DNA from 2 places in the Ornithinibacillus proteolyticus genome. Region 2 is predicted to be linked to the other one. Evidence: a T-box and tRNA genes for the amino acid it is inferred to sense, from the RefSeq annotation. Region 2 holds a T-box; the other holds one or more tRNA genes.

Region 1 (11,561 bases), on a different contig from region 2:
AAGCTCTTTAAAGCAGCTTAACTTCTAAATAAAGAGGTTAGGTTGTTTTTTTATTTGTTTCGTGAAGTATTCTGCGTAGAAGATTTCTATCTATTCTATAGGCATAATAAAAACTACCATACACTTTTCCAAAAGTCTGTGGTAGTTTTTTATTGGTCATATACTTTAGATAATGTATCTCATTATTTAATCAAAAATGGCTGTATAAGCGTAATTGGTGTTTCAGAAGGGGTTGTCACCTGTTTCTTCTCCTGAATTGATATAGCGCATTATAAACACCATAGATGGCTATGAATACAAGTAACCCAACCATACAAAGATTAAAATAGTACCAAAATCCATCTCCGAGAAAATTTAGCGGTGTACTGGTTGAAGGTGTTCTAGCTAAGAAAAGAAAATTGGCGTCAAAAATTGGATTGATAAAGAATCTGATAATTGCTGCATAACATAAAAGGTAAAGATAGGACTCTATTGTCTTTTTAAAGGTGATTTTTATCTTAGATGTTAGGACTAAAAATATACAAGCCCAGGATAAAATGAAATGGTGTATAAAAAACTGCCAAAATCGAAAATGAGGAAAACCATGGTGTAATTCTGGTGTTACAACCGCGAGGAAGGAGGGTACAATGCCGATGAATAGGATAACTTGAATGATTTTCTTATTTTTGGTTAGTGCAAGCATAGTAAGGATTCCCGCTATGCTACATAGTTGAAAGGGAAGGAATTCACGCGGATTCCAACTTCCGTTTAATATCCCCCATGTTTGGTAACTAAGTTCAGAGGAAACTAAGGTGATCAATAACCCCATCCTAAAAAAATTAGATGTCCTTTTATTGGTAATCCATTTGTTGGAGCAAATTAGTAGTAATACAACTCCAAAAATAAATAAGAATACCATGAATAGGTGGTGGATCCCCCATAAATGAAAAGATGATACTGCCTTACTAGCAAACCACTCTCCCATTCAAATCCCCCCTGTATTTCCTTATCTAAATAGAAAACAACGCTTACTAAAGCATTTTTAGTAAGCGTCTATGATTGATTATGGATTAGTAAAATTAGCCACCAATTATGTGGTAACCTGAATCGACATGTAGCACCTCTCCGGTTACACCACGAGAAAGGTCACTGATAAAGAATAGGGTAGCGTCTCCAACTTGGTCCTGGTCAACATTACGGCGTAAAGGTGCTTTTTCTTCCACCATGCCTAGTTTCTCGTTAAACCCAGAGACACCTTTTGCTGCTAAGGTCCGAATAGGTCCAGCAGATACTGCGTTTACGCGAATACCATGTTTTCCAACATCTTCGGCTAGGTATCTAACACTTGCTTCTAAAGAAGCTTTGGCAACTCCCATTACATTATAGTTAGGAATTACTTTTTCAGAACCTAAATATGTTTGCGTAACGATACTGCCACCTTCAGTCATTAGTTCTTTTGCTGCTTTTGTGACAGCAACTAAAGAAAATGCACTAATATCCTGTGCTAATAAAAATCCCTCTCTTGATGTATCGCTGAAATCACCTTTCAGTTCATCGCGGTTTGCAAATGCGACGGCATGGACAAGTCCGTGTATAACCCCAACCTTTTCTTTTATCTCATTAAAAGCGTTGCTTATACTTGCATCGTCCGCAACATCACAGGTAACGATGAGTTTAGCCTCGATATCATTTTGTTCTAATAACTTAGTTAGTTTTTTATACGATCTTTCTTGCCTGTTAGTAAATATAAGGTTTGCTCCAGCATTATGGAGTGATTTTGTAATACCCCATGCAATACTTCTTTCGTTGGCAACACCCATAACAACAATGTTTTTATCCTTTAATAGTTCAGTCATTTGGAACCTCCATTGTGATTAACTATTAGTACCTAACTATAATTTATCACTTTTTAAATGAAAAACCAATTTATTTCTTAATTTATTAATTTTATTAGGGGGATACTCCCTTGTGTATCAAGGGTTTTACGGGGGATGAAAATTTTTTATAAAAAAATATCATTTTTCTCTTTACAAAGTGTAGAAATCTGTATATAATAAAATTCGTTGACTGCTAAGACAAGTTGAATAAATGAACTGGCCCGTTGGTCAAGCGGTTAAGACACCGCCCTTTCACGGCGGTAACACGGGTTCGAATCCCGTACGGGTCACCATGTGGAGGATTAGCTCAGCTGGGAGAGCACCTGCCTTACAAGCAGGGGGTCGCAGGTTCGAGCCCTGCATCCTCCACCATTTAAACCTAGATAGTTCTTCACCATGCCGGCCTAGCTCAATTGGTAGAGCAACGAGCAATACTTCTACCGAATCAGCTACGAGTAACCCCGAAGCATACACATCCATGAATATGCTGGAAGATACAGGGGTCATCAGGCAAGCGTGATAAAATGAATAGGTGAGTTAATACCATGCCGGCCTAGCTCAATTGGTAGAGCAACTGACTTGTAATCAGTAGGTTGGGGGTTCAAGTCCTCTGGCCGGCACCATTTTTTTGTATAAAAACATATTAATATGTTAACTATATGGAGGGGTAGCGAAGTGGCTAAACGCGGCGGACTGTAAATCCGCTCCTTCGGGTTCGGCAGTTCGAATCTGCCCCCCTCCACCATTTACATTATTGGGCTATAGCCAAGCGGTAAGGCAACGGGTTTTGGTCCCGTGATTCCCAGGTTCGAATCCTGGTAGCCCAGCTTTTTTTATTTTCTGGGACTTTTTTATTTATGGAACACAAAGAAGCCGCCGATTATATAAAAACGCTCAGACTAACTTAGAACCACTTGATAACATGAGCCATTAGCTCAGTCGGTAGAGCATCTGACTTTTAATCAGAGGGTCGAAGGTTCGAATCCTTCATGGCTCATCATATAAATACGTGAAATCATGCAAGGTTACGATTCTTTCGTAACCTTTTTTTTTTATTTGCATTTTATACTGTTTTTTAACATAATAGATAGAGTAATTCTTTATATAAAATAAAGAATGAAACAAGTTCTTACTAAATAAATAGATACTATTAAAGGATGGTTGGTATGAGATCTTCTAGGATTCCTGGATTTTATAAAAGAACAGTTGAAGAACGAAGAGAGCTGTTGCAGGAGGCACTTGAGCTATCTGAAGATGACTTAAGCGTCTTAACATCACAGGAGGCATTACCAATCGATACTGCAGATAAAATGATTGAGAATGTTATAGGAACATTCCCACTTCCGTTAGGATTAGGATTGAACTTCTTAATTAACGGGAAAGACTATATAATACCAATGGTTGTTGAGGAACCATCAATTGTCGCTTCTGCAAGTCACATTGCTAAAATTGTAAGAGATGCAGGTGGTTTTAAAACAGAAGCTTCAGATAGAGTCATGATTGGACAAATCCAAGTAGTTGGTTGTCCAGATTTCGATGCTGCAAAGAATGTATTGTTAGAAGCTAAAAATGAATTAATAGAGGCAGCTAATGCTGCTTATCCTAGTATTGTAGCCAGAGGTGGGGGAGCAAGGGATTTAGATGTACGTATTCTAAATGATTCACCTGGTTCCAGCTACGGAACAATGCTTGTATTACATTTATATATTGATACATGTGACGCAATGGGTGCCAATATTATAAACACTATGGTTGAATCGTTGGCTCCGACAGTCGAAGAGCTTACGGCAGGTAAAGTATACCTACGTATTTTATCTAATCTTGCTGATCGCTGTGTCGCAAAGGCTACATGTGTTATCCCCCCTAAATTATTAACTACAGGCGAATACTCTGGTGAAGAAGTGCGCGATGGTGTAGTGCATGCATTTGAATTCGCAGACTCTGACCCATACCGGGCAGTAACACATAATAAAGGGATTATGAATGGCATTGATCCAGTTGTCATTGCGACTGGTAATGATTGGCGTGCGGTTGAAGCGGGAGCTCATGCCTATGCATCACGTTTTGGAAGTTATCGTTCCATGACGAAATGGTCAGTTGATCAGGAGGGTAATTTGGTAGGAGAATTAGAATTACCAATGTCTATTGGCACAGTAGGTGGAGCGATTCGTGTACATCCGATTTCACAATTAGCGCATAAAATGTTAAATATAGAATCTGCTTCCGAGCTTGCACAAATTATTGTTGCAGTAGGTTTAGCACAAAATCTCGGTGCTTTAAAAGCTCTAGTAACAGATGGAATTCAAAAAGGTCATATGGCCCTGCATTCTCGATCTGTTGCGATAGCTGCTGGCGCTACTGGGGAGATGATTGATATTATAGCTGAACAATTAGTTAAGTTAAAGGAAATCCGTGTAGGTAAAGCTAAAGAATTGGTGGAACAATATTCAAAATGAGTACAGAAAAACTAACAATCACAAATAAATTAATAACAACAGAAAAAAGTGGAATTGGAATTGCGAATAGCAAACTAATCTTAATTGGTGAGCATGCAGTTGTACACGGACAACCAGCAATCGCGATACCTTTTCCGTTAGTAGGAGTAGAATCTGTAATTGAATATCATAAAGGGCCAATTAAGTTCGATAGTACCTTTTATAATGGGCCGATGGATTCTGCGCCACTTACATTAGAAGGAATTGTAAACAGCATTCATGAAACCTTAAAATATTTAGGACTTCCTAAAGAGGACCTAGTCATTAAAATAAAATCCTCTATACCACCTGGAAAAGGATTAGGATCTAGCGCATCGGTCGCAATCGCTATTATTCGATCGTTATTTTCTTATGCAAATGTGACGTATACAGAAAGAGAGTTGTTACATTTTGCTAATATTGCAGAGAAGTTTGCTCATGGTTCTCCGAGTGGGATTGATACATTAACGATAACCTCGGAATCACCGGTATGGTTCGAAAAAGAAAATCCGGTAAGCTATATAAGTCCTGGAGAGGATTTTCATTTTATTGTAGCGGACTCAGGTCGTATTGGTGACACACGTTCAGCCGTGGAATCGGTTGCTCATCTTTTAAAGAAAGCTCCTAAGAAGATTCAGGCCAAAATTGAACGAATCGGGGAATTAACTCATTTAGCTAAACACGCATTAGAAAAGGCTGGTAAGAATTTATTAGGCCAAATGTTAAATGAGGCGCAAAAGGAATTAGTTGCGCTAGGTGTTAGTGATGAGGGACTAGATCGATTAATTAACTTTGCTCGTAAAGAGGGCGCGCTAGGTGCTAAATTAACTGGTGCTGGCAATGGTGGCTGTGTGATTGCGCTTGCCAAGAATGAGTTACATTCAAGGCAACTAGCAGAGAAGCTAAAAGAATTTGGTGCGCAAGCTGTTTGGCCATTTGTCTTAAGAAAACAAGATTAATAAGAAATGGCTTTGAAAAGGGGAACAGTCATGAAAGCAACTGCAAAGGCGCATACCAATATTGCATTAATTAAATATTGGGGAAAGCGTGATGAAGCATTAATTTTACCTACTAATAATAGTTTATCTGTAACGTTAGACGGATTTTATACGACAACAACAGTTTCGTTTAAGCCTGAACTAACAAAGGATACCTTTACCTTAAATGATGAGATGGTAGTAGGTGAGCAATACAACCGAGTAACGAACTTTCTTAATAAAGTTCGAGATATAGCTGGAAAGCAACTATATGCAGAAGTAAAATCGATAAATGCAGTTCCCACTGCAGCGGGTTTTGCTTCTTCTGCATCAGGCTTTGCTGCACTTGCAGCTGCTGCGACAAAAGCAATTGGGTTGAGCCTGACTGAATCGGAACTATCTCGTTTAACCCGCCAAGGCTCTGGTTCTGCATGTCGTTCTATCTTTGGTGGATTTGCCGAATGGCAAAAAGGGGAGATGGAAGACGGCTATGATTCCTTTGCTGTACCAGTAGCTCCAAAAGATCATTGGGACATTAGAATTGCTGCGGTGGTTCTCGATGCAAAAATGAAAAAAGTATCCAGCAGGTCAGGGATGAAGCGGACGGTTGAAACTTCACCCTTTTTTAAAGGATGGGTTGAAAGTATTCCATCTGATTTAGAAGCAATAAAACAAGGAATTCTGGAGAGAGACTTTCAAAGGGTTGGAGAAATTGCGGAGGCGAACTGCCTGAAAATGCATGCTACAACACTTGGAGCCAATCCTCCCTTCACATACTGGTTAGACACGACGATGTCTGTTATGCAAACTGTACAGGAATTACGAAGTACCGGAGTTCCAGCATACTTTACCATCGATGCGGGACCTAATGTAAAAGTGTTATACCTACCACAGGATGAGGAGAAGGTGCTCGAAACGCTTCGCAATATTTCAGGTGTAACAGATGTAAAATTAAGTCGAGTCGGGCAAGGAATAACGTATTTAGAGGATGAGGAGCTTGTCTAATTCAACCATAACGATTCAAGTCCCTGGAAAATTAATGATTGCTGGAGAGTTTGCGGTGCTTGAGCCTTATCACAAGCTAATTGCGATGGCTGTTAATCGCTTTGTATATGTCGATATACAACCTAGTGATAGGAATCAACTAACACTGGAAAAATTCCAACTAACTAACTTGAATTGGGTATTTACTAATGACCAGGTGAACATTGACTCTGAGGATAAACGTGTTGATTTTGTCCAAGAGGCAATGACGATCGCCTGTAAGTATTTAGCAGAGCGTGGAACTACTATCGAGAATTTTTCGCTTCGGGTAAAGAGCGAATTAGATGATAAAAGCACAGGGAAAAAATTCGGTCTTGGTTCTAGTGCTGCTGTAGTAGTTGGGGTCATAACAGCTATCTTGCAGTATCATATGAAAAAAACACCAGATCCATTACTGATATTTAAACTTGCTGCAATATCGCATATTGCAGCACAAGGTAATGGCTCTGGAGCGGATGTGGCTGCTAGTGCATATGGCGGAATTATTCAGTATTCCTCCTTCCAGGCAAGTTGGTTAAGAGAGAAATACAAAGAATCGGATACTTTATTAGAACTACTAGAAATGGATTGGAAATATTTATCCATTAAACCGGTAACGTTACCGGAACATATCCATATCCGTGTTGGTTGGACCGGTAGTCCAGCATCAACAGGAAATTTAGTAAATCAAATATTGCAATTGAAAGAACGTAATTTTAATAAATATCAGGAGTTTTTACGAGATAGTGAGGAAGCAGTTGAACACTTCCTAAAAGGAGTTCAAACGGAGAACCTTCCACAACTATTGCAAGGTATCAAACAAAACAGAGCTGCATTAGTAACGGTTGGAAAAGAGGCGCAAACAGAACTAGAAACATCTATGATAACACAATTATGTAATCTAGCTGAAGAACTAGGAGGAGCTGCAAAGCAATCCGGAGCCGGAGGCGGTGACTGTGGAATTGCTTTTATGCCATCTATAGAGAGCGCTAATCACTTAACCCATGTTTGGGAAGAAGCAGGAATTATTCCATTAGAACTTCAACCGTATTTTAATGGAGCTACCTCTATAGAGAAAGCATCGCCCTAATGTGGCGATGCTTTCTTTCGTGGATGGAGCATGAATAAATATTCGAAAAATTGTCGAGTTGAGTCGTTTTTATAATCTAAGGTAAAATAATATTATATGGAGGTGGCTTTTTATTATGAAAAATAAAATATCTTTAATCGGTGTCCCAATGGATTTAGGACAAAGTCGTCGTGGAGTAGATATGGGACCAAGTGCACTTCGTTATGCTGGCGCAATTGAGCGCTTACAAGATTTAAACTATGATATTCATGATTTAGGGGATATATCGATAAATCGTCCAGATAAATATGAGGATGGAACGAAACTTAAAAATTTAGAGCAAGTCATAGAAGCAAATGAAACATTAGCGGAAATGGTGGATGCAGAAATAACTAAAGGTAGGTTCCCTCTAGTGTTAGGAGGAGACCATAGTATAGCTATTGGAAGCTTGGCTGGAATCTCCAAGCATTATGAGAATTTAGGGGTAATTTGGTATGATGCTCACGGGGATTTGAATACGAGTGAAACATCTCCATCTGGAAATATTCACGGTATGCCACTTGCTGTCAGTCTAGGACTTGGACATGAAAGACTTACCAATCTATATCAATACGCTCCTAAGGTGAAGCCAGAAAATATCGTAATAATTGGCGCAAGGTCATTAGACCCTGGAGAAAGAGAATTAATCCGTGAAATGGGTATTAAAGTATATACCATGCATGAAATCGATCGAATGGGAATGTCACGAGTAATGGATGAGGCAATAGAATATTTGAAAGATCGTACCGATGGTGTTCATCTAAGCTTGGATCTTGATGGATTAGATCCGACGGAAGCACCAGGTGTTGGAACTCCTGTGTTAGGTGGTATGACCTATCGCGAAAGCCATTTAGCAATGGAAATGCTTGCTGAATCGGATTTGATTACTTCTTTAGAGGTAGTGGAGGTAAATCCAATAATTGATGAAAAAAATAAAACAGCTACATTAGCTGTTGGATTAATGGGATCATTATTTGGTGAAAAACTGAAATAATCTATTAACTAAAAAGGCATTAATTTAAATTAAATTAAATTAAATTGATGTCTTTTTCTTTATTAGATACATCACTTAATTGATACTGATTCAATAGATTATCCAATTTTTTACTCGTTTCTACGACTACTTCTGAGGTTAGTTTATATTTATTACTCAGTGTAATCATCTCTTTACGGCATTGCTCAATTTCTTGTAATAAAAGTTTATCCATGTTTTTTCCCCCTATTACTATACATTAAACTATATTACCCGAATAATTTACCGTTTTGCAATAGTAAATTAAGAAAAATCCATATTTTTTACCGATTATGCGTTATAATGGTATGGAAAAAGTTTACTAATGTTTATTTGTTCTTGCTATCCATGATTTAATGTGATGTGTGCAAGGATAAATAGATTGTACGCACACGATAAAAAAATGGATGAAAAGCGGAATTTTTTATAAAAAAAGTGAAACCTTTTTAGTTTTGATACGTAAGGTTTAATACCGCATCAGGCGGAGGTACATGGAATGGAATTGTTAATTAAAGATAAAATTAAACAGGTCAAAAAAGGGGATCAAGCTGCTTTTGAAGATGTTATCTTGTTTTATCAGGATAAGATTTATCAACATTGCTATCGAATGCTAGGAAACGCACATGAGGCAGAGGATATTGCTCAGGAAGCTTTTATCCGTGCATATATAAATATCCACTCCTATGATGAACGTAGAAAATTCTCAACATGGTTATACAGAATTGCAACAAACCTAACCATTGATCGTTTACGAAAACGAAAACCCGATTATTATCTTGATGCGGAAGTAAAAGGCACTGATGGGTTGGATATGTACTCGCAATTAGCTGCAGATGAAAAGCTTCCAGAGGATCAATTAGAGGGGCTCGAGCTTCAGAATTATATCCAAAAGCAAATTGCTGAGCTCCCAGCCAAGTATCGTAGTATAATAATGCTACGCTATTTAGAGGACTTCTCACTTCAAGAGATTAGTGAAATATTAGACATCCCGATTGGGACAGTAAAAACTAGAATTCATCGGGGGCGGGAAGCCTTACGTAAAAAGCTTCGTCATGTGTAAAAGGAGTGAATCCAGTTGGATTGTAATAAAGAAGCATTAGATTTAATGCATAAGCACTTAGATGGTGATATCACGAGGGAAGAAGAAGCCCAGCTAATCAATCATCTAGAGGGCTGTATGGCGTGTCAAAAGCATCTCCATGAATTAAAGAGAACCATTACATTAATTCAAAGTACTGATAAAATGAGCGCACCTGAGGGCTTTGCTAATAGGGTGATGCAGCAGCTACCTGTGGAGAAGAAACATGTGAGATACATGCGCTGGTTTAAGATGCATCCGGTATTAACCGCGGCAGCTATCTTTTTTATCTTTATGTTTACTGGATTAATATCCGCATGGGAGCAAGATTCACAGCTAATGGTTTCTAACCCGGAAAATCTTATCATTGAAGGACATATGGTTGTTGTGCCAGAGGGAGTCACAGTAGAAGGTGACTTAGTTGTTCAAAATGGTAATTTGAAAATTGATGGAACGGTGAATGGGAATGTTACCTTAATCAATGGTAAATTAGTCGAAGATAATGGACTAGATCAAAATGGTCTTATGGCTAATGCGGCAGGGGTTAATGGTGAATTAAAAGAAGTGAATCGCATTTTTGAATGGGTATGGTACCACATGCAAAATGTCTTTAAAGGTATATTTTCAATGGAATAGTAAAAACCTGGTTTGTAGAACCGGGTTTTTTTAATACGTTCTTAGGGAAAAACAAAGGTATAGCTACTAGCCGAATTTTGGAAATTGAGACTAGCTAAATGACGTATCGCGATATAAAATATGGTATAATGGAAACGGTATTTTCGCAGAAACTGTACATATGGGCGTTAATATCAGTTGTTATCTGACTACACAATAGATTCAGTTAATGAAGACGGGAAGATAATTCGATGTATAAAAGGAAGTGTAGACATGCCTAATGGGGATTTTGGTATATTAGACCTACTAAGAATAGGCGTAGATATAGGTCTCGTCTGGTATGTTCTATATAAATTAATCATGTTAATACGAGGAACGAAGGCAATTCAATTATTAAAAGGTATTGTTGTTGTTTTTGTTGTTCGTTTGCTCAGTATGCTATTTGAATTACAAACACTAATGTGGGCAACTGACCAGATAATTTCTTGGGGTTTTATTGTGATTATTATTTTATTCCAGCCGGAGCTTAGAAGAGCTCTAGAGCAAATTGGGAGAGGTAATCTTTTCTCTAGAAGTATGAAATCCGAAGAAGAAAAGTTTGAAAAAATGGTCACCGATATTGTTCATGCTTGTAATTATATGGCAAAACGCCGCATAGGAGCATTGATTACTATAGAACGCGAGACGGGTATCGGAGAATATGTTGAAACAGGGATACCGATTAATGGGAAATTAACGCATCAACTATTAACAAATATTTTTACACCGAATACTCCGCTTCATGATGGTGCAGTCATTATCAAGGATGATGAAATAGTTGCAGCGGCTTGTTACCTCCCATTATCTGAAAGTCCTTTTATTTCAAAGGAATTAGGTACCAGACATAGGGCTGCAATGGGTATTAGTGAAGTAACTGATGCGCTAACCATTGTTGTATCAGAAGAAACCGGTGGTATATCTGGTACGAAAAATGGAGAGCTTCGCAGAGAGTTAAGCCAAGATGGATTAAGAGATTTCTTGCTCGAAAATTTAACTCCTAGCCATCGTGCTTCCGAGAGAAAGGCTTGGAAGATAAGGGGGAAAAAGCGTGGATAATTGGTTCAGAAGCAAATGGTTTATCCGAGGTATTTCTTTAGGCTTCGCGATATTGTTGTACGTTTTTGTTTCGATTGAAGAGGCTGATACATCCAATGAAAGTCTTATCCCCAATCTCTTCGGTGGATCATCACAAACAGAAACTTTAACGGGGGTTCCATTGGACATCCTGATAGATAGTGAACAATATGTTGTTAGTGGTGTTCCAGAAAGTGTAACCGTCTCTTTAGAAGGTCCTGCCAGTGCGTTAACTCCAATTGTGAGACAGCGTAACATAGAGCTTTTCGTTGACCTTAGAGATTTGACTGAGGGAGAGCATGAAG
Region 2 (11,561 bases):
GGTAATGAAGAAGAGACCATTAATCAGTTAAAATATCAAGGCTATTTACGTGCTTTAAAAGAAGCATCGATTGAGCCTGTGGCAGATTATGTCGTAAATGGTGATTATACGTACGAATCTGGAATCAAAGCAGTTGAGCAATTTATGAGCTTAGCACAAAAGCCTACTGCCGTATTTGCAGCTTCAGATGCTATTGCTCTTGGTGCAATCCATGGTGCACAAGATTTAGGATATCGTGTTCCAGAGGACTTAGAAGTCTTTGGTTTTGATAATACCAAATTAGCTAATATGGTTCGCCCTACCTTGTCTACTGTTGTGCAGCCAATGTATGATATTGGTGCTGTAGCGATGCGTCTATTGACTAAATATATGAACAAAGAAGAAGTAGAAGAGAAAAAGGTAGTATTACCACATCGTCTTGTCGAAAGAAACTCAACAAAGTAATCTAAATGTCGATATATAAGATATAGCGTTTATGAAGCAGAAGTTTGGGGAGAGGGAATATGAGAAAAAGAGATCTATTAACTCCAATCGGCATTACCATAGGCTTTATTATGATTATGGCGGCGATACTATCGAATGCAGGTGCAGAAGGGTTTGTATCATTCCTCGATATTTCTTCCATTCTAATCGTATTAGGTGGGGTAGTAGGTTCATTATTAATTAACTTTAAAATGGACCAAATTAAATTAACAGGAAGAGTAGTGAAAGAATCCTTTCATCAAAATGAACAAAAGCTTCCTGAATTAATTAATCTATTTATTCGACTTTCTGAACGCGCAAGACGCGAGGGAATATTAGCTTTAGAAAATGAATTAGAAGACGTGGATGATCCATTTATCAAAAAGGGAATTCTCTTAGCCGTTGACGGTATCGAACCAGAAGTCATTCATGATATTATGAATGCGGAGATTACGGCAATGGAGGAACGTCATTATCGTGGAAGAATGATTATTGAAAAATGCGGGGAATATGCACCAGCATGGGGAATGATTGGAACATTAATTGGCTTAGTGCTGATGTTAAATAATTTGACAGATCCCGCTACTCTCGGTCCTAGTATGGCAGTTGCTCTTTTAACTACCTTATATGGAACGGTGCTTGCTAACCTTGTATTTATACCGATGGCAAGCAAGCTTGAGAGTAAAACAGAGGAAGAGGTTTTTATCAAGCAAATTATCATTGAAGGTGTTATTGGTGTTCAATCAGGTCAGAATCCTCGAATCCTCGAAGAGAAGCTAGGAGCCTTTTTATCAGATGATACGAAGGACAAGGATGCAATCGAAGAAGGGTCTTCGTATGTGGGGGATGGCCTAAATGAAGCGTAGAGAAGGAAGAAAAAACGTAAAAAAGGGTGCACCGAAATGGATGGTAACGTACTCCGATATGGTCACTTTAATATTAGTTTTTTTCATCTTACTATTCTCTATGTCTCAGATTGACGCTGTTAAATTCGAAGCGATTTCTGAATCGTTTAAGAATCGGATGATTTTTGATTTCTTTCCATCTCCTGTACCAATGGATAATCCTACGGAAAACACAAGCACGGAAGAAAAGGGTCAGACTACAAATGAGTTTGATATGCCTGTTAATGATGATAAAAAGTCCAAACCAGATTCCGATACAGCTGAGGATTCTCTAAGTAATTTGATGGACGAAGTAGAAGCATATTTGGACGAGCATAGTCTAAACCATGTAATATCCGCTAATCGTTCTGAACGTGGAGTAGAATTAGTGCTACAGGATAGTATTTTATTTGATTCCGGAGAAGCTGATATTCTCCCATCAGCACAACCCTTCTTAACAAAGGTAGGGAATTTACTATCACAAATCAATAATGATATTAAGGTAGAAGGACATACAGATGATGTACCAATGTCTAGTTACCGATACCCATCGAACTGGGAGCTATCTGGAGCACGTGCCAGTAGTGTAGTTAGGCTATTAGTAGAGGAGAACAATTTGGATGAAGACAGGTTCTCCATTGCTGGTTATAGTGACACAAAACCTCTTGTCCCAAATGATAGTGCTAGTAATCGAAGCAAAAATAGAAGAGTTGAAATAGTTATTTTGGAAGAATCTTATACAGAGAGTTAAAGAGGATAAGACAGTAAGAAGTAATGGTATGGTTGAAATAAGAAACGATTAATAGAGTTGTGCGTTGAGTACATTTGTAGACTCCACAAGTAGAGCCCCCAGGATGAGAATGCTGGTATCTACGGTGTGATTTACTTGGGTAATGGCTCGATGTGGAATTATTCCTGAAGCAGGGTCAATGTATTCATCTCTTATCGTTTTCTTTTCCTATTCCATTTCTTTTTATGTCTTATCCTCTTTTTACTTTTGTATATTTTAATAAGTAATCTAGGTTAGATCTATTTTTCTCTTCAATTTCTTTTTTACGAGGAATCGTTGGGATTTCTTCCGTTTTATCGTGCCATGTTGTAGGTAAAGTTACTGGTGATTCTGTTTGCCACTCCTTAATCCATGAAGGGGGGAGAAGTCCTTTTAGCGGTTTTTCATCCTTCATCACATTCCAGATTTGTGCCCATGCTCTTGGGACTACCCGCCATATATCATAACCACCACCGCCTAATGCAATCCACCTTCCATTACAATACGTATTACTGATTTGTAATGCAACTTCTGGAATTTTTTCAAAGGTAGTCATTGAACTACATAAATGTGTTAATGGATCATAGAAATGGGAATCTGCACCATTTTGGGTAATGATAATATCTGGTTTAAAGAATTCGGCTATTTCCCATATAGCGGTCTCATAGCTCTCGATATAAGACTCATCTTGGGTGAATGCATCTATTGGTAAATTGAAGCTGTATCCATGTCCTTCTTTAATACCTCGATCTGTGACCTTTCCAGTGCCAGGGAAAAGATATCTTCCTGTCTCATGGATAGAAAAGGTACAAACATTAGGGTCATCATAAAATGCCTCTTGTACGCCATCACCATGATGGGCATCAGTATCGATATATAATACCTTTAAATGAAAGTGCTGCCTAATGTATTGAATAGCGATTGCCGCATCATTGTAAATACAAAATCCTGATGCTCTCCGTTTAAAACCATGATGAAGTCCACCTGCAAAATTCACTGCTCTAGTAGCACCGTCCTTTAATACAGCATCCACTGCAGTGAGTGTTGCTCCTACTATTTGAGAAGCAGCTTTATGCATGTTTGGGAAGACAGGAGTATCCTCTGTACCTAGTCCAAACCGATTTAAATCATCTTTAGATAAAGTCATAGCTGATTTTACAGCCCGAATATATGCTGGTTCATGAAGTAACAGAATTTCATCATCTTCTGCTTCTCGGGGTTTGATGATATGAATGTCTGATAGTTGGCCAGATTTTTCTAGTAAATCTTTTGTAAGTACTACTCGTTTCTGGTTGAAAGGGTGGTCGTCGTGGAAGTGATAGTTTAAAAGTGAATGATCAAAAACAAATTTTATGTTTGGACTCATAGTCTAGGCTCCGGAATGTTATTTGGCCACATCAATTCATATCCTGCATCACGTAAATCTCTAATAATAGGTAATGGATTCATTGTTTGAACACGAAAGACTAATATTTTATAATCAGGGTCATTTCTATATGGATAAACTAATACAGAAGAAATGTTCACATGACGTTTTCCAAAAATAGATGCAACCTCAGGTAATATACCTGGTTTATGTGGAACTTTCACTTCTATTTGGGAACCTTGAACATGGGTTCCGGTTAGCTGAATTAACGTATAAAGCAAGTCCTTCTCCGTAATCACACCAACAAGCTTGTCGTGATGAACAACAGGTAGACATGCAATTTCTCGGTCATAAAAAATTCTAGCTACCTCTTCAACAAAATCTAATGGATGTGCGGTTAAGACAGGGCTTGACATAATAGAAGAGATTTCTTTCTCTAAGACATCACGATTGGAATCAGCGGAGGTAAAGATAGATGGACTTGCGTCTCGCACATCTCGATCCGATACTATTCCAACAACCAAATTGTCTTTGTCCACAATTGGAATATGTCTAATTTTGTATTCTACTAATAATTCGTGTGCTTTAGCAATGGAATCGGTTGGGCTTAAAGTCACAACATTACGATTCATTATTTCCTCAACATGCATTACAGACCCTCCCTAAAACTACGTAATTGGTATCGTTTTAGAAATCTAAGCTTTTCAAATTGGTTGATAGATGCTTCATCGACTTTCGAACCAATCCGTACCATTAAACAATTCGCTGGGTGTGAAATGATTTCTGGGTCATCTGTTGGAGCAGGTAGTAGCCCACCAGAAGCCATCATTTTTTCCATTACTTTGCGATATTCCCAAATGCTTAAATTGGTTCCTTTTAAATCCCAGTGCCAATAATATTCCGTCGAAATAACAATATAATGTTCCATAAAAGGATCCAACATGGAAACATGGAGGAGATTAGAAGCAACTTTCCCCCCTCGATAGTCTGGAATTACTTCTATAGCCCCTAGTTCAATCAAATTAGTCATTTGAAAGGTTGACCATCTTTCTAAGGGGTCTGGGTAAAGGTAGGTTACATAACCAATAATGGTATTCTGTTCTCTAGCAATGATAATTCGGCCATCAGGTAAATCAGCAATACCCATCAGTGCTTGCAATTGGTTAGGTGCCGGGCGAAAGGAATTTAAATCTGGATGAAATTCGTACCTAGCTAACTCTGATGAGGAGATAGGTCCTTCAATAATGAGTAACTTATCTTTTACTTGATGTTCTATTTTGTTATACGTTTTGATATGCTCCATGTTTTCACCACCGAATTATCTTGTTACATTATATTATACAGGATTATCGTTGTAATTTTTAGTCTTTTCTTGAACAAAAAAGAAGAAGGGGCAGGTTTTCTTTTAGTGGGGAATATCTGTGTTATACGTTACCTGGAAAGGGACTGTATTTGTAGTTTATCTTACGTGATTAATCTACATGAAAAAAAGCTTGTAGAGAAAAGTCACGTACTCTCTACAAGCTTGAGTTGAAGGGTTAACCTTCGTTCTCACCATCACCTGGAGGTTCTTCCTCTCCGGGATCTTCAGGATTATTTGGATTTGGTTCGGTATTATCTCCGCCACCGTCTACAGGTTCTTCTTCATCACGAGGATTCGGTTCTACCGGGTCTTTAGGTGTATTTGGTTTTGGATCTTTTGGCTTATCTTTATCCTTATTATCTTTGTTATTTGGTTTGTTAGGTTTATCAAGTTCTTCAGGTTCCTCGAAATCACCTATTATTATTTCATCAGAAGCTTTGGATTCCAGTCCAAAGTAATCTACTGCTTTAACGTGATAGACACCTGTACCACTGGGCAGGGTGAATTTCGTTTCGATTGAGCTACCGATTAGCTTGAATGATTCACCAGGTTCATTAGCACGAAAGATGCGGTATCCCACTACATCCTTACTAGAAGAAGCATTCCATGTTAAGTTCCTTCCACTGTTTTTCAGTGAACTTGGTGCTTTTGGAGCAACCCCATCATCATTTATCGTAGAGTTAAACCCTTTGATATTTGGTATAGTTATTTTCTCCCATGCTTCTCTTCGAATGGAAGGGAATAACTGCCTAATATCTCTTAACTTATCGTATTGATTTCGAATTAGCCATTCAGGATTAAATGATAGTCCATCGTCTTGAATGAATTCTTTCGGTGTATTTGGTCCTGCCAGTACGGCTTTCCCATCCACTAACACATAAGATCCTCGACTTAAACTATCATCTACTTTTGTTGGAACAAATTTAGCATTAAATAGATCACTTGAAACAAGTCCAGCCTCATTACATAGATCAGATGGAAGCATTCCGGAAGTGGCACAATAGCTACGAGAAACGATGCCATCTGGTCGTTGAAACTTCTGTGAAGGTGCTATTAAATCAGGATTTATATCAGAAGCTGCATTAATCAGCTCTGCCCATAATTTTAGATTACGATTGGTATGGTGTAGCTCACAGCTATCACATACTAGAGATTGGCCAATTCTGTATCCTAGCCATGCACCCATTGTAACGTTTGGATTTGATCCAACGAAATGGACATCATGTGTATGTTGTGATGTACCAGTTTTACCTGCCCAATCAACATTTTTATACTTTAACTGGCCTGGAAGATAGGAAGCTGATCCTTGCTTCACAACATCTCTCATCATATCAAGTGTTAAATAACTCGTCTGAGGAGAAAATACTTCGACAGGTTCACTCTTATGCTCGTAAACAACCTCTCCATCTTGCGTAGTAATTTTCTCAATCATATACGCATCGACAAAGTTACCACCATTTGCAAATGTAACATATGCATTTGTGTTTTCTTCGATTGTTATACCAGTTGATGTCCCCCCAATAGCAAGGGCTTGGTGTGCATATTCATCATCACCGATAGATGTAATACCCATTTTGCGAAGATATTGCTCAACTGGATTATCATTCATTATTTGTGTATAGACTTTTATAGCAGGAACATTATAGGAATTCATTAAATGATTCCGAACCGGTAAAATACCATGATAGCTATTGTCGAAGTTCTGTGGAGTCCAACTACCCCATGATGTTTCAACGTCTGCAATCGGTGTACCTGGCTGAATGATTCCTTTTTCCATAGCTGGAGCATACACTAATAATGGCTTCATTGTACTTCCATTTGATCTCTTTGCTCTAGTAGCATAATTTAATTGGTTATCATAGCTATAGCCACGTCCACCAAGAAAACTAATGATTCTACCAGTTGAATTTTCGATTAATTCCGCAGCTGCCTCTACTCGTTGGCGTTCAATTACTTCACCTGTACTAGGATCGACAACCTGCTTTGTTGAATCAGGTCCATAATATTTAAAGTTCTTAGCAACTTCTTGCCAAGCATCATAGATATCCTTATCAATCGTCGAATGGATATTATAGCCATTTCTACGTAAGTCTCGATTGGCTAAAATGGCATATTCTTCTTTAAGCTCATGATCCTCATCTAAATCTTCCTTCGAGTAGCCATCCTTTTCAGCTAACACATAGGTTAAGATTTCACTAGCTCTTTCTTCTAATTCAATCGTCAAATGTGGGTATTTATCAAGTGGTGATTCTGATTCTGTTACAAAGTCTTTTGTAATATCATACTTTAGTGCTTCTTGATATTCCTTGTCTGTTATTTTCCCTGATTCATACATTCGACTAAGCACGACTTTCATACGATTAACTCCAGGAGCTAGCCCTTCCTCATCCTTTAATCCGCCACCACTTTTATATGGTGTGTAATAAGAAGGACCTTGTGGGAGGCCGGCAAGAAATGCAGCTTGTGGTAAGTTTACCTCGTCTGCATCGACACCAAAGAGTTCCCTTGCAGCAGTTTGAACACCTGCGATATTCCTACCATTAGCACTGCGCCCATAAGGGATAATATTTAAGTAAGCCTCTAATATCTCATCTTTACTAAAGAACTGTTCTAACCGCATAGCTAGTAATATTTCTTTTGCTTTTCTATCAAACGATACTTCATTTGTTAAAATCTGGTTTTTAATTAATTGTTGTGTTAATGTACTACCACCAGATTTCATATTAGAGTTGGTAAACTCTTGGACTAAGGCCCGAATGATGGCCTTTGGTACAACCCCATTATGCTCATAGAAGAATTCATCTTCTGTAGCCAAGACAGCCTCTATTAAAGTAGGGGATATATTTTCTAGTTTTGTTTCTTCACGGTGAAGATCAGATTGAATATCACCGATATAAATATCTCCTGCAAAATACAGCTTGGAAGTTTCTTCATAGTCATAGATATCTTTTTCCATACTTTCGTATGATCTAATTGGTTCGTCTTTTACAAGAGAAGCAAAATATCCAAACCCGATTCCTGCACCTAAAAACATTCCAATGGTCCCTAATATGATAAAAAATAAGATAACATTCCAGATAACATCATATGTAATTCGGGAAACACGTTGGATTTTTCCAGTGTTCCAAACCGTTTTTACCTTGGTTCCAACATTTTGAAAAAAGTGTTTAAAATCCACGATAAAACCTCCTATTATTCCAAGCATTATTATAGCATAGTAGAAAAAGAGTAGGTACTGTAATTTAAAAAAACGTTGCATTTTTGAAATATATTTTATATGATATGTATAATACTATATTTGAAAGCAATGAAGGAAACAGTAGTATTGCAAATCCCTTTCCAAGAGAGCTGGTGGTTGGTGGGAACCAGTAAATATTTGCATGCGAATTACAATTCTGGAGCAATCTTAATGAACCTAATAGGTGAAATTAAGACGGTGAAAGTCATCGTTAACAACCCCAAAGTGGCAGAATTCTGCAACAAGGGTGGTACCGCGTGTTTAACTCGTCCCTTATTTACATAAGGAATGGGTTTTTTTGTTTTTTAAAAGAAAAAGTTGGAGTGTGAGTAAAGATGCATATTTTAGATGAATTAGAAAAAAGAGGGTTAATTAATCAGGTTACCGATAGAGAAGGGTTAGAAAAGCATTTAGCTGAAAATGAAGTAACATTATATTGTGGTTTTGATCCAACTGCGGATAGCTTACACATCGGACATCTTGTACCATTAGTGATGTTAAAACGATTCCAAAAGGCGGGACATAGACCGATTGCTTTAGTTGGTGGCGGTACAGGAATGATTGGTGATCCTAGTGGTCGTTCAACAGAGCGCTCTTTAAATACGGAAGAAGTAGTAAAAGGTTATAGTGAAAGCATTAAACAACAAATATCTAAAATTCTTGAAGTAGATCAGAACGAGAATGAAGTAGTAGTTAGAAATAACCATGAATGGTTGGGGAGCATGACGGTTATTGATTTCTTGCGTGATGCGGGTAAGCATTTTGGTGTAAATTACATGCTTGCTAAGGAATCTGTTTCTGCTCGTATAGAACAAGGGATTTCCTTTACAGAATTTAGTTATATGATTTTACAATCTTTAGATTTCCAACAATTATATACACGAGAAAATTGTACATTGCAAATTGGTGGAAGTGACCAATGGGGTAATATTACAGCTGGTATGGAATTAATCCGTCGAGCAAGAGAGAATGAAGAAGATGAAGTGAAGGTATTTGGTCTTACAGTACCACTAATTACCAAGGCAGATGGAACTAAATTTGGAAAAACTGCTGGTGGTGCGATTTGGTTAGACCCAGAAAAGACGAGTCCATATGAGTTCTATCAGTTCTGGATCAATACGGATGACCGCGATGTAATGAAGTTCTTACGCTACTTTACGTTCTTGAATGAAGAGGAGCTACATGAGCTAGAGCAAGAAGTAGAAAATCATCCAGAAAACCGAATAGCTCAAAAGCGATTAGCTGAAGAAATGACTAGAATGGTTCATAGTCAAGAAGCGGTTGAACAAGCACAGAAAATTACAGCTTCCTTGTTCAGTGGAGATTTAAAATCACTTTCTGCAAGTGATATTGAACAAGGTTTTAAAGATGTTCCTTCATTCCATACAGATAAGGAAGATATAGGCATTGTTGATTTATTGGTGAATGCTAAGATTTCATCATCTAAACGACAAGCTAGAGAAGATGTTACTAATGGTGCTATCTATATTAATGGGGAACGACAACAAGATCTTCAATATGTTGTTTCAGAAGCAGATCGAATTGAAGGGAAATTTACGATTATTAGAAGAGGGAAGAAGAAGTACTTCTTGATTCAATATAACAATTAAGTAAAAGTTATGAACAAGATTTGGGTAGTGAATGTTGCCAGATTGACTACATGATGCCTTTAATAAGCTAGAAAAAACCAAACTAATTCAAATTCATGGATTTGATATTAGTTTGGTTTTTTCATTTATGTAAGAAATAGAGCTATTGATGGCTGCGGATATAGGCTTCTTCCTCTTCGGGAGTTAGGACTCCTGTTGCCCTTCCTATATTTCCACCTTGTAATTCCCAAATTGTATTATGGTCAACGTCTGCTGTTGTGAAATCTCCTTTAGCCCATTTTTCTAAAATAGTTCGATAGATTTCCTCGTGTTTAAGTTCTGTTTGATCAAGACCTTCAAGTAACCACTGTATTCTCTCGGGCGTTATTTGATAAAAGCCCCATTTTTGCTCAGCCTTTACTTTTTGGTGACTCATTCCATGGATATATTCTTGATAGTCAGCGTCGGTCAATTGATCTGCTGTTTTTCTTTGTCCAAATGGGTTTAATCCTTGTTCCTCATAGGACGCTGCTTGTTCTTCTGTAATGGTACCACCTACCGATTCTCGAATGTCTTCTAAGGATTCAGATACATTTGTTTCATTTTTGTCAGTGCTTGCCTCTTTCACATCAGATAGAATTAAAAATCCAAAGTATCCAAGAATGGAAATAGCAACAATACATAAAAAGACTATCAATTTATTCATACTACTTAAAACCTCCTACTACCTAGTTTATTACAGGAGCACTTAAAAATAAATATTCAATTTTCAAAAAAGTAATCCGCTAAGGAGGGGAGGACTTGCATAAGGGGAGATTATAGCGATAAAAAAAACCCTGAAATTTAGTTAAGATACTAAATCTCAGAGTTTTTAAGGTTATTAACGAGAATAGAATTCTACGATTAATTGTTCGCTAATTTCAGATGGTAATTCAGAGCGTTCTGGTAAACGATTGAATGTACCTTCTAATTTGTCAGCGTCAAATGTTAAATATTCTGGTACGAAGTTTGTTACTTCGATTGCTTCTTTCACGATATCAAGGTTTCTTGATTTTTCGCGAAGACCAATTGTTTGACCAGGTTTTACTAGGTAAGATGGAATATCAACGCGAGATCCATCAACTGTCACGTGACCGTGGTTTACAAGCTGACGAGCTTGTCTACGAGTACGTGCAAGACCTAAACGATAAACAAGGTTATCAAGGCGAGATTCAAGAAGTACCATGAAGTTTTCACCATGAACACCTTTCATTTTACCAGCTTTATCGAATAGAGTGCGGAATTGACGTTCGTTCAATCCATACATAAAGCGTAGTTTTTGTTTTTCTTGTAATTGAAGACCATACTCAGAAAGCTTTCTGCGTTGGTTAGCTCCGTGTTGCCCAGGAGCATAAGGGCGTTTATCTAGCTCTTTGCCAGTTCCAGTTAATGAAATGCCAAGACGACGTGATTTTTTCCATACAGGACCAGTATATCGTGCCATAGGACATTTCCTCCTTTTTATTTTATTTGCATAAAATAAAATTCCAACCGTGATCGCGCCAAACGCCATTATGTTTTCATGTACCATCGCTCCAGCAGCTGAGAGTTACGCGATACACCTCGTTATGAGGAACAAAATGGACAGATTGGTGATTCACTTAGGCTGCCTTATTATTTTACACAAAGAATAGTATATAATTTTTTTGGAACTAAGTCAATGATTCTTTTAATAAAAAGGTTGAATAACGTGCTATTTCATATGATAAAATGGTAAATTTAAATCAATATATTATATAATAGCAATAAATAAAATCCTTTGATAGGTGATTATGATGAATATTAGCTCTATACAAGAACAAATCAAATTAATTAACTATAATTCACTTACTACTGTATCACCTACTGGTA

What was found. The T-box of region 2 lies ahead of tyrS (tyrosine--tRNA ligase). A T-box ahead of a tRNA ligase gene usually reads a tRNA of that ligase, here a tRNA-Tyr.
Region 1: it encodes a tRNA-Tyr, which carries the amino acid that the T-box ahead of tyrS (tyrosine--tRNA ligase) is inferred to sense. The anticodon was not compared.

The regions. Positions count from the first base shown of each region.
Region 1 covers NZ_JBCPXV010000064.1:2,538-14,098, reverse strand. The annotation lists tRNA gene AAIB49_RS18115 (tRNA-Thr) at 1-5, shown strand, start outside; gene AAIB49_RS20040 (YwaF family protein) at 236-964, opposite strand; gene fabI (enoyl-ACP reductase FabI) at 1,059-1,835, opposite strand; tRNA gene AAIB49_RS18105 (tRNA-Glu) at 2,075-2,149, shown strand; tRNA gene AAIB49_RS18100 (tRNA-Val) at 2,153-2,228, shown strand; tRNA gene AAIB49_RS18095 (tRNA-Thr) at 2,404-2,479, shown strand; tRNA gene AAIB49_RS18090 (tRNA-Tyr) at 2,518-2,601, shown strand; tRNA gene AAIB49_RS18085 (tRNA-Gln) at 2,612-2,683, shown strand; tRNA gene AAIB49_RS18080 (tRNA-Lys) at 2,781-2,853, shown strand; gene AAIB49_RS18075 (hydroxymethylglutaryl-CoA reductase, degradative) at 3,023-4,312, shown strand; gene mvk (mevalonate kinase) at 4,309-5,289, shown strand; gene mvaD (diphosphomevalonate decarboxylase) at 5,320-6,312, shown strand; gene AAIB49_RS18060 (phosphomevalonate kinase) at 6,305-7,420, shown strand; gene rocF (arginase) at 7,536-8,432, shown strand; gene AAIB49_RS18050 (aspartyl-phosphate phosphatase Spo0E family protein) at 8,467-8,646, opposite strand; gene sigW (RNA polymerase sigma factor SigW) at 8,947-9,510, shown strand; gene AAIB49_RS18040 (zf-HC2 domain-containing protein) at 9,526-10,164, shown strand; gene cdaA (diadenylate cyclase CdaA) at 10,417-11,238, shown strand; gene AAIB49_RS18030 (CdaR family protein) at 11,231-11,561, shown strand, end outside.
Region 2 covers NZ_JBCPXV010000028.1:31,519-43,079, forward strand. The annotation lists gene ccpA (catabolite control protein A) at 1-444, shown strand, start outside; gene motP (flagellar motor protein MotP) at 504-1,328, shown strand; gene motS (flagellar motor protein MotS) at 1,318-2,097, shown strand; gene AAIB49_RS13425 (acetoin utilization protein AcuC) at 2,327-3,481, opposite strand; gene AAIB49_RS13430 (acetoin utilization AcuB family protein) at 3,478-4,131, opposite strand; gene AAIB49_RS13435 (GNAT family N-acetyltransferase) at 4,131-4,784, opposite strand; gene AAIB49_RS13440 (transglycosylase domain-containing protein) at 5,020-8,022, opposite strand; T-box leader at 8,143-8,359, shown strand; gene tyrS (tyrosine--tRNA ligase) at 8,418-9,692, shown strand; gene AAIB49_RS13450 (DUF6241 domain-containing protein) at 9,835-10,377, opposite strand; gene rpsD (30S ribosomal protein S4) at 10,552-11,154, opposite strand; gene AAIB49_RS13460 (sensor domain-containing diguanylate cyclase) at 11,486-11,561, shown strand, end outside.